Regions from separate parts of the Streptomyces sp. NPDC015144 genome, predicted to be linked through region 2. Evidence: riboswitches for the same ligand, from Rfam matches in the RefSeq annotation. Region 2 holds a riboswitch; each other region holds the start of a gene.
What was found. Region 2 has a riboswitch for cyclic di-AMP ahead of ACF08W_RS11280 (NlpC/P60 family protein). Riboswitches for the same ligand answer to the same signal wherever they lie in the genome.

Region 1 (3,266 bases), on a different contig from region 2:
GCGGGCGGGCCAGATCGATGGCCGAATACCCCCTCCTCTTTCTGTACGTCCTGTACATTTTTCACGGAAGCCCGCCCAGGGCCCGGCCCGTACCGTTCCGGAAGAGAGGCGTCGCCATGCCGTTCCGCCCCGCAGCCCGCCATGTACTGCCCGAGTTCACCGAGCGCACGGCGGACGGTGTCCGCACCTTCGATCCGTACTCCAAGCTGCTCGCCGAGCGGATCGTCTTCCTCGGCACCCCGGTCGACGACGCCGCCGCCTCGGACCTGATCGCGCAGTTCATGTATCTGGAGCACGCGGCCCCCGACCGGCCCCTCTCGCTCTACATCAACTCCCCCGGCGGCTCGTTCGAGGCCATGTCCGCGATCTACGACACGATGCGGTACGTGAACTGCGAGGTGGAGACCTTCTGCCTCGGCCAGGCCGGCCCCTGCGCCTCCGTACTGCTCGCCGCCGGAACGCCCGGCCGTCGGCACGCGCTGCCCGGCGCCCGGGTGCTCGTGCGCCAACCCGAACTTCCCGAGCCGATGCGGGGTCAGCCGTCCGACCTGGCCATCGAGGCACGGGAGATGGAACGGCTGCACGCGCTCCTCGTCGACCTGCTGGCCCGGCACACCGGGCAGGACGCCGGGCGGATCGCCGAGGACATCGAGCGCGATCTGATCCTCGACGCGGCCGGGGCCCGGGCGTACGGCCTGGTGGACCATGTCCTGGAGAACCGGAACGCCGTCCGCGCACCGCACGGCGCGCGGTGACCGCCCGATGCGACCGCCGGAGCCCCGGCCGCTTCCCGCGCTGACCAGGGCCGAGGGGGAGTTCATCGACCGTTACCTCGATGTCGTCGACCAGGTCGGGCGGATCAACCCGGCCCGGGGCAGCGACACCTACGGCGCCCTGCGCGCCGCACAGGCGCTGGCCTCGCACGCGGTCGCACTACGGGACGCCCTGACGCTGATGCACGAGCGTGGGGAGGCACACATCCACGCCGCGACACTCGCCCGGGCGCTGCGCGTCCTGGACGGCGAGCGCCGCGCCGGGCGCGTCACCGTGCCACCGGCTCCCACCGGTTGACCGGAGCGTACGCTCCGCCGTGGGCGGCGCGGCCCACCGCACCGCCCTCGGCCCGCACCCCGTCCAGGGGGGCGACACACCCGACACGGTGATCGGATTTCCTCGCTCGTTCGGCGTAGGAAGTCCCCTGCGCAAGAGACCGCTCGACTTGCGCGTTTCGCGTGGACCACGGCTGGAACCAGCGCTTCCGCCGCTGGTACCGCGCCGGTCCGATCATCCGGCGACGGTCCGGAAGGACAGATGTCCACCCGAATGGATCAGCCGTGAGGAGCCTCACATATCCGTTTTTCAGCTCGGAAATCCACCGGCCCGTGGGTCAAGATCCCTGGGACGACAAGCCCCCGCCACCGCGGCGGGGCGGTCCGGGTGGACGCCGAGTCCTGCCGCCGTCCGGATGCCTGGTCGACGAAAGTGGATCGGCAGGAGTGGAGGACCCGAGCACAACGGGTCGGCCCGGGCACACCGGACGACCCTCGGGGTGAAGCCGCACCACGCGGCCGGGCGACTTCGCAGGCCCGAACCCGACAGGTCACCCTTCACAGGCGGCTGACGAAGGGTTGCGCATGTCTGCGCAGGTTCATGTCCCGTCCTTGCTCGCCCGGGCCGGCACGGCCTCGGTCCTCACTCTCGCCGCCGTCGGCGGCACCATGTTCGCGCCGGGCGCCCCTACGGAGGCCCAGGCCGCGACCGTATCGATGAAGGCGCTCGACATCGCGGCGTCGAAGAAGGGCTCACCGTACCGCTGGGGCGCCGCGGGCCCCCACCGCTTCGACTGCTCGGGCCTGACGCTCTACGCGTTCAAGAAGGCGGGCAGGACGCTCCCCCGCACGGCCCAGCAGCAGTACAACCGGGCCAAGCACGTCCGGTCCTCGGACCGGCGCCGGGGCGACCTGGTCTTCTTCCACTCCGGCCGCAGCGTCTACCACGTCGGGATCTACGCCGGGGAGAACCGGATCTGGCACTCCCCGAAGGCCGGCGCCGTGGTGAGGCTGGAGAAGATCTGGAGCAGGAGCGTCTACTACGGCCGGGTCGGCTGAGCCCCGGCCGGCCCGCCACGCGGTCGCGGCCGCGTATCGCGTTCGGCGCCGGACCGTCCGGCGCGGCCCCCTCCCTGATCGGCTCCGGCCCGTCCGGCCCGACGGAAGGGAGGGGCCGCGCGGTCCTCACCGGACCGCGCGGCACGCCGTCGCACCCCGGCCGACGGACACGTACGGGGCGAGTGCGGTCAGCCGGCGGGCGCGGTGCGCAGGACGGTCGACACAGCAGTGGCGATCTCCTCCTCGGTCAGGTCGGCGCGCGCGGTCAGCCGGAGCCGGGACACCCCGTCCGGCACCGACGGGGGCCTGAAGCAGCCGACGGCGACCCCGGCGGCGCGGCAGTCGGCCGCCCAGCGCACCGCCGCGTCCGCGGAGGGGGCGCGCACCGACACCACGGCCGCGTCGGGGCGTACGGCGGTCAGCCCGGCCCCGGTCAGCCGTTCGTGGAGCGTGGCGGCCACCGCGCGGGCCCGGCCGGGCCGTTCCGGTTCGCGGCGCAGCAGCCGCAGGCTCGCCAGGGCGGCGCCCGCCGCGGCCGGTGCGAGACCGGTGTCGAAGATGAACGTCCGGCCCGTGTTGACGAGGTGTTCGATGACACGGGCCGGTCCGAGGACGGCCCCGCCCTGGCTGCCCAGGGATTTGGAGAGGGTGAGGGTGGTCACGGTCCCGGCGGTGCCCGCGAGCGAGGCGGCGGCCGGCGCCCCCCGGCCGCCGGGCCCGAGCACGCCCAGGCCGTGTGCGTCGTCGACGAGCAGGGCGGCGTCCTCCGCGCGGCAGACCTCGGCCAGTTCGGCCAGCGGGGCCGCGTCGCCGTCGACCGAGAAGACGGAGTCCGTGACGGCGAGCGCCCGCCCGTCCCGTGTCCGCAGGGCCTTGCGTACGGCCTCGGGGTCGGCGTGCGGGACGACGGCGGTCCGGGCGCGGGAGAGCCGGCAGCCGTCCACGATCGAGGCATGGTTGCCCGCGTCGGAGACGATCAGCGAGCCGTGTCCGGTGAGCGCCGTGACGGCGGCGAGGTTGGCCGCGTAGCCGGACGACAGCACCAGGGCCGCCTCGAAGCCGCAGAACTCGGCCAGTTCCCGTTCGAGTTCGGCGTGGAGCGCGGTGGAGCCGGTGACCAGCCGTGAACCGGTCGCACCCGCGCCCCATTCGTGTGCG
Region 2 (3,266 bases):
GTTCGGCGTGGGCCGCGGGGCCGGGCAGTGCGGCGGCGGTGGCGGCCCCGGTGAGGGCGAGGGTCGCCGCGGTGCGGGCAGCAGGGCCGGTGTACAGGCGCTGCTTGGGTTTTCGATGCGCTGCCACGGGGGCGTGCGTCCTTCCTGACGACTGCCCGACGGGGGGTACCGGCGGGCCCGCCGGTACGTTCGGCGGAGTGGCCGGTCCCGTCGGGGCGGGGCGCCCGGTCCGTCAGTGACGCTAAACCCGGGACACGGGCCGGAGTCGTAATGACGCATATTGCTCGTTTTTGGCGTGGCAATGCCGTCGATTGATCGGAAAAATTACGCCAGAGTCACGCAATTGGTACAGGTGTGAGTCAAGCGACACGGAGGCGTGTTTGCCCGGTGAAGGTGGACCTGCCTGTCGGGGGGTGGTATAGCCCTGGCTAGGCTGCGGCCTCATGGACGTACTCATTCATGTCTTCGTCGCCCTGCACATCATCGGCATCGCCTCCCTGCTGGGTGGATTCCTCACCCAGATGAAGGCGATGGGCGCGGGCGCGGCCCGATTCGTCCCGGCGATGCTGCACGGTGCGCTGACCATGCTGGTCACCGGTATCGCGCTCGTCGGGATGCGCGAGGCCGACGGCGGCCACGTGAACAACATCAAGATCGGAGTGAAGCTGCTGATCCTGGTCGTCATCCTCGCGCTCGTCTACATCAAGCGGGACGAGGAGAAGGTCGACAAGGGCGCCTTCGCGGCGGTCGGCGGGCTGACGCTCGCCAACATCTTCATCGCCACGCTCTGGGTCTGACCCCGCTCCCGGCTGCCGGGCGGACCCGGCAGCCGGTGCACGGTGCGCGCGCCTCCGTCATGGAAGCCGCCACGGAACCCGTCGTGGGCCCCGCGGTGGACTACGCCGGGCGCACGCTGCCGTAGATCGGCATGTAGTAGATCGACTCCTCGCGCACGTTCGCCCCGGGCTTCGGCGCGTGGATCATCATCCCGTCGCCCTTGTAGATGCCGACGTGGCTGATGTCGTCGTAGAAGAAGACCAGGTCACCGGGGCGCAGATCCGCCGTCGCGACCCGGGTGCCGATCTTGACCTGGTCCCAGGTGGTGCGCGGGATGTCCACACCGGCGGCCTTCCAGGCGGCCTGGGTGAGCCCGGAGCAGTCGTACGACGCCGGGCCCGTCGCGCCCCACACGTACGGCTTGCCGATCTGGGCGCGGGCGAAGGCGAGGACCTGCTCCGCCTTGCTGCTGGTGCCGCTGCCCGTGCCGGATCCGGTGCCCGTTCCGGTCCCCGTGCCGCCGGACTTCTTCGCGTCCTCGGCGGCCTTGCGGTCGGCCTCGGCCTTGGCGGCGGCCTGCCGCTTCGCCAGCTCCTCGGCCTTCCGTGCCGCCTCCGCCTCCTTCTTCCGCTCGATCTGCGCGAGCCGCGCCTTCTCCTCGGCGGTCAGCTTCGACAGCAGTGTGCGCGCCTCGGACAGCTTCGTCCGGACGTTCTGCTTGCTGGTGCGCAGATCGGCCTGGGCCGTCGTCAGCGTCTCCAGGCTCCGTACCGCCTCGGCCCGCTTCTTCGCGGTCTTCTCCTGCTGGACGCGGAAGTCCGTGACCGCCTTCTGCTGGCGATCGGTCATCCGCCGCATCAGCTGGCTCTGGTCGAAGTACGACTGCGGGTCGTCGGCCAGGAAGAACGTGGCGGTCGGCGCGATGGAGCCGTTGCGGTACTGCGCGGCCGCGAAGGCGCCCAGCGTCCTGCGGGCCTCGTTGAGCTTGTCGGTGCGCTGGGCGACGTCCTCCAGCAGGGCGTCGACCCTGGCGCGCTGGGCGGAGGACGCCTCCTTCGCCTGGTTGTACTTCTGGGTCGCGGTGCCCGCCTGCCGGTAGAGGTCGTCCACCTGCTTCTGGACGTCCTCGACGCTCGGCCTCGGATCCGGCGCGGCCACCGCGCTCTGCGTGGAGAGCAGAGTCACGGACGCCAGGGCCGCGGTGGTGAGCCCGACGGCCGGTGCGGTGGAACGCACCCGGGCGCGCGGTTTGCGGTGCGATGCCAAGAGGGGCATCTCCTTCCGTGGACCGCCTGCCGGGACAGGGCGTTTCGTTTGGATCAGGCCGGGCTCGCGTGCCCCGGTGCTGCGCCTCGCCGCGTTGTCGTCACTCGCCGACGCTCCGCGTCGACTCCCTCCTCCGCCTTGCGATCCACAGCACCGGACCCCGCTCCCTGATCCGGCCTGATCCAAACGAAACGCCCCGGCTGTCGGGTTCGGGCGAACGGAAGGCTGCCCTACGGTCCGCGTGGGGGTTATGGACCGATTCACCCCGATAGTGCATGGTGGGTCCCCGGCTCCGGACTCCCGTACGGGCAGCCCGGATTCGGCGCGGGCGCCCGTTCGGCGTGGGTCGCCGCAAGGGGGTCGGGCCGCCCGGTCGAGCACGCTAGCCAACCCGTGGTGCCACTGGGAAGGTTGATGTTCGAAATGCCCGATACATTTTCGTGACCTGCGTGACAGGGGTCCGGATGCTCACCCCGCGTGGGCCCCCGCTGCCGCTCCGTACCGTCTCCCGGAACGCCCGCCGGGCGCCGGGGGCCAGCCCGTAGACTCGACAAGCGATGAGCAGCCTCTTTGACGACAGTTTCCTGGCCGGCCTCCAGCACTCGGAGGAAGAGCCCCCGCCGCCCCCCGAGGACACCGCGCCCGAGGTGGTGCCGGAGGGGCTGTTCGAGGGCGTGTTCGATGGTCCGCCGCCCCGGGACGCCTACTACCGCGACGGCGCCCCCCGCCCCGTCATCGACCCCGAGGCACTCCTCGACGGGCTGAACACCGAGCAGCGCGCCGCGGTCGTCCACGCCGGCTCCCCGCTGCTCATCGTCGCCGGGGCCGGCTCGGGCAAGACCCGGGTGCTGACCCACCGGATCGCCCACCTCCTCGCCGAGCGCGGGGTGCACCCCGGCCAGATCCTGGCGATCACCTTCACCAACAAGGCCGCCGGCGAGATGAAGGAGCGCGTCGAGCAGCTCGTCGGACCGCGCGCCAACGCCATGTGGGTCATGACCTTCCACAGCGCCTGCGTCCGCATCCTGCGCCGCGAGTCCAAGCGGCTCGGCTTCACCTCGTCGTTCTCGATCTACGACGCGGCCGACTCCAAGCGGCTGATGGCCCTGGTCTGCCGCGATCTGGACCTCGACCCGAAGCGCTTCCCGCCGAAGTCGTTCACGGCCAAGGTCTCCAACCTGAAGAACGAGCTGATCGACGAGGAGACCTTCGCCGGCCAGGCC
Region 3 (3,266 bases), on a different contig from region 2:
GATCTGCGTGCAGCGGCTGCCCGACGGCCTCGTACAGATCACCGGCGGCGCGGGGCACGACGAGTCCGGACTGCTCCGGCTCGCCCCGGGGGAGTCGTACACCACGCCCGTCTTCGCCGGGCTCTGGAGCGATCAGGGTTTCGGCGGGGCCAGCCGGGCCTGGCACGCCTGGCAGCTGGCCCATGTGATCCCGGACGCCGGGACCCTTCGGCCGGTGCTCTACAACTCCTGGGAGGCGACCGGCTTCGACATCTCGCTGGACCAGCAGCGGACCCTGGCCCGGCGCGCCGCGGACATGGGGGTCGAGCTGTTCGTGGTGGACGACGCCTGGTTCGGGCGGCGGACCAGCGACCGGGCCGGGCTCGGCGACTGGACCCCGAACCCGGACCGGTTCCCCGGCGGGCTGAAGCCGCTCGCCGACGAGGTGCACGCACTCGGCATGCGGTTCGGCATCTGGGTCGAACCGGAGATGGTCAACCCCGACAGCGACCTCTACCGGGCGCACCCCGACTGGGTCCAGCACGTCCCCGGCCGGACCCGCACCGAGTACCGCAACCAGCTGGTGCTCAATCTGGCCCGGCCCGATGTCCGGGAGTACCTCTGGGAGCAGCTCGACGCACTGCTCTCCAGCACCCCCGTCGACTACGTGAAATGGGACTTCAACCGCTGTTTCACCGACCCCGGCTGGCCCGGTGAGGAGTACCCGCAGCGGATCTGGACCGCTCATGTGGACGCCCTGTACGCGCTGATCGACCGGCTCAGGGCCGCGCACCCCCACGTCGCCTTCGAGTCCTGCTCGGGCGGCGGCGGCCGGATCGACCTGGGCATCCTCTCCCGCACCGACCAGGTGTGGACCTCCGACAACACCGATCCGCTCGACCGGCTCGCCATCCAGGAGGGGTTCAGCCACCTCCACCCCGCCCGGGTGATGGCCGCCTGGGTCACCGACAGCCCGAACCGGCAGCTCAACGGCAGGGTCAGTTCGCTGCGTTTCCGGTTCGTGAGCGCCATGGCCGGAGTGCTCGGCATCGGCGGGAACCTCGCCGAATGGAGCGAGGAGGAGCTGGCCGAGGCGCGTGGCTGGGTGGATCTCTACAAGGAGATCCGCCCCGTGGTGCAGCAGGGCGCGCTGTACCGGCTGCGCGAACCGCGCGGCGGACTCAGCGCCGTCCAGTACGTACACGGCGAGGAGACCGTGGTGCTGATGTGGCTGGAGGCCCAGCGGTACGGGGAGCGCCCGCCGGCCCTGCGGCTGCGCGGGGTCGACCCCGCGGCCACGTACACCTGCCAGGACACCGGGGCGGTCCACCACGGATCGGTCCTGCTCCACCGGGGGCTGCACACCGGCCTCCGGGGCGATCTCGACGCGCGGGTGCTGCGCCTGCGACGGGACTGACCGCCCCGCCATGTCCGTAATGCGCACTTTTTACGAACATCTCCCGCTTATAAGAGGGATGGCCGGTGCCCCGTGAGCGGGATCATATTCGTGACGGTGTGTGGCGGCGGGCGGGACGGGAATTCCGTTCGCCGCGCGGAACAACAAGATCCGTAATCCACGGAGGGTGACCGGAATTCCCTACCGAATTCCCGAAAAGGAATACCGGCGGGGAACCCGGTGCTTGTTCTCGCCGTCCCGGCTCGCTTACGGTCACCGCATTCCGGACGGCCCGCCCAATCCTGCCGCCGACCGGAATTCACATCCACTTATCGCGTGGCAGGAGCGGGGGAACCAGGTAGGCCGCTGGCCGGAGAGATCCGGACGGCTCGGGGTGAAGTCGCACACCGTGCGGCCGGGCATCTCCAGCCCGAACCCGACAGCTCACCTCGCAGGCGCCGGAGAGGAAAGACGCCATGCCCATCACGGGTAAGCACCGCCGTCCCAAGATCGGCCCCATCGCTCGCGGTTTCGCCGCGGTCAGCACCGGTGGCGCCGTCATCGCACTGCCGCTGCTCGGTGCCACCGGCGCCCACGCCGCCGACCAGGCCGCCGCGCCGGAGCAGGCCCCCGTCGCGCACACCGCGCCGAAGGCCGCCCCGCAGTCCGCGCCCACCACGTACTCCGTCGTCCCCGGCGACTACCTGTCGAAGATCGCGGCCGAGCACCACGTCGCGGGCGGCTGGCAGAAGCTGTACCAGGACAACCGCGAGGTCGTCGGCAAGAACCCCAGCCTGATCCTCCCCGGGATGAAGCTGACCCTCGGCGCCGCCGCCGTCGGTACGGCCGCTCCCACCGGTGCGGCCGCGCCGTCGAAGGCCGCCCCGGCCGCCGAGCAGCCCGCCCCGGCGGCCCCGGCCGCCAAGGAGGCCCCGGCCCCGGCCACCAAGGAGGCCCCGGCCACCGAGAACACCGGCTCCGGCTACGTCCACCCGGTCCCCGGCAGCCACACCACCAATTACCGGGCCTCCGGCTCCAACTGGTCCAGCGGCAGCCACACCGGCATCGACTTCCCCGTCTCCACCGGCACCGGCGTCAAGGCCATCACCTCCGGCACCGTCGTCACCGCCGGCTGGGGCGGCGCCTACGGCAACCAGGTCGTCGTCAAGCACGCCGACGGCCACTACTCGCAGTACGGCCACCTGTCCTCCCTCTCCGTCTCGGCGGGCCAGTCCGTGAGCGCCGGCCAGCAGGTCGGCCTCTCGGGCGCCACCGGCAACGTCACCGGCCCGCACCTCCACTTCGAGGTCCGCACCGGTCCCGAGTACGGTTCGGACATCGACCCGATCGCCTACCTGGCCTCGCACGGCATCTACGTCTGAGCGTGACCCGGAGCAGGACGAAGGAAGGGGCGGTGCGCGGTGGCGCACCGCCCCTTCCGCCTATTCCCCCTTTGCCAAAAACTGACCGGGTGGCCTATGTCACCACCCGTCAACCCTTTATTACGGTCGCGTAGGTCACATTCGACGGTGCAGGATAAGCGCTTGTGGCAGACGATTCGAGAAAAATGCAGCGTGGCGTCAACAACCGACAGGGCGTCATCGGGTCGTACGCGGCGATCGGCGACAGCTTCACCGAGGGAGTCGGTGACCCCGGCCCGGACGGAACATTCGTCGGCTGGGCGGACCGGTTCGCGGTACTTCTCGCGGACCAACTCCCGGACCCCGATACGGCACACGACGCCGAAGGACCCGCACACCCGGAATTCCGATACGCCAATCTCGCCGTACGCGGACGTCTCCTCGACCAGATCGTCGAGGAGCAGGTGCCGCGTGCCAAGGAGCTCGCCCCCGACCTGGTGAGCTTCTGCGCGGGGGGCAACGACATCATC

Region 1: it holds a riboswitch for cyclic di-AMP, as region 2 does, so the genes downstream of both, ACF08W_RS18990 (C40 family peptidase) here and ACF08W_RS11280 (NlpC/P60 family protein) in region 2, are expected to answer to the same signal.
Region 3: it holds a riboswitch for cyclic di-AMP, as region 2 does, so the genes downstream of both, ACF08W_RS01240 (peptidoglycan DD-metalloendopeptidase family protein) here and ACF08W_RS11280 (NlpC/P60 family protein) in region 2, are expected to answer to the same signal.

Annotation. Positions count from the first base shown of each region.
Region 1 covers NZ_JBIBUU010000010.1:130,676-133,941, forward strand. The annotation lists gene ACF08W_RS18980 (ATP-dependent Clp protease proteolytic subunit) at 117-755, shown strand; gene ACF08W_RS18985 (hypothetical protein) at 763-1,071, shown strand; cyclic di-AMP (ydaO/yuaA leader) riboswitch at 1,465-1,631, shown strand; gene ACF08W_RS18990 (C40 family peptidase) at 1,635-2,108, shown strand; gene ACF08W_RS18995 (8-amino-7-oxononanoate synthase) at 2,297-3,266, opposite strand, start outside.
Region 2 covers NZ_JBIBUU010000005.1:104,343-107,608, forward strand. The annotation lists gene ACF08W_RS11270 (NlpC/P60 family protein) at 1-127, opposite strand, end outside; gene ACF08W_RS11275 (hypothetical protein) at 444-797, shown strand; gene ACF08W_RS11280 (NlpC/P60 family protein) at 898-2,052, opposite strand; cyclic di-AMP (ydaO/yuaA leader) riboswitch at 2,222-2,363, opposite strand; gene pcrA (DNA helicase PcrA) at 2,601-3,266, shown strand, end outside.
Region 3 covers NZ_JBIBUU010000001.1:291,738-295,003, forward strand. The annotation lists gene ACF08W_RS01235 (alpha-galactosidase) at 1-1,396, shown strand, start outside; cyclic di-AMP (ydaO/yuaA leader) riboswitch at 1,692-1,848, shown strand; gene ACF08W_RS01240 (peptidoglycan DD-metalloendopeptidase family protein) at 1,852-2,757, shown strand; gene ACF08W_RS01245 (SGNH/GDSL hydrolase family protein) at 2,922-3,266, shown strand, end outside.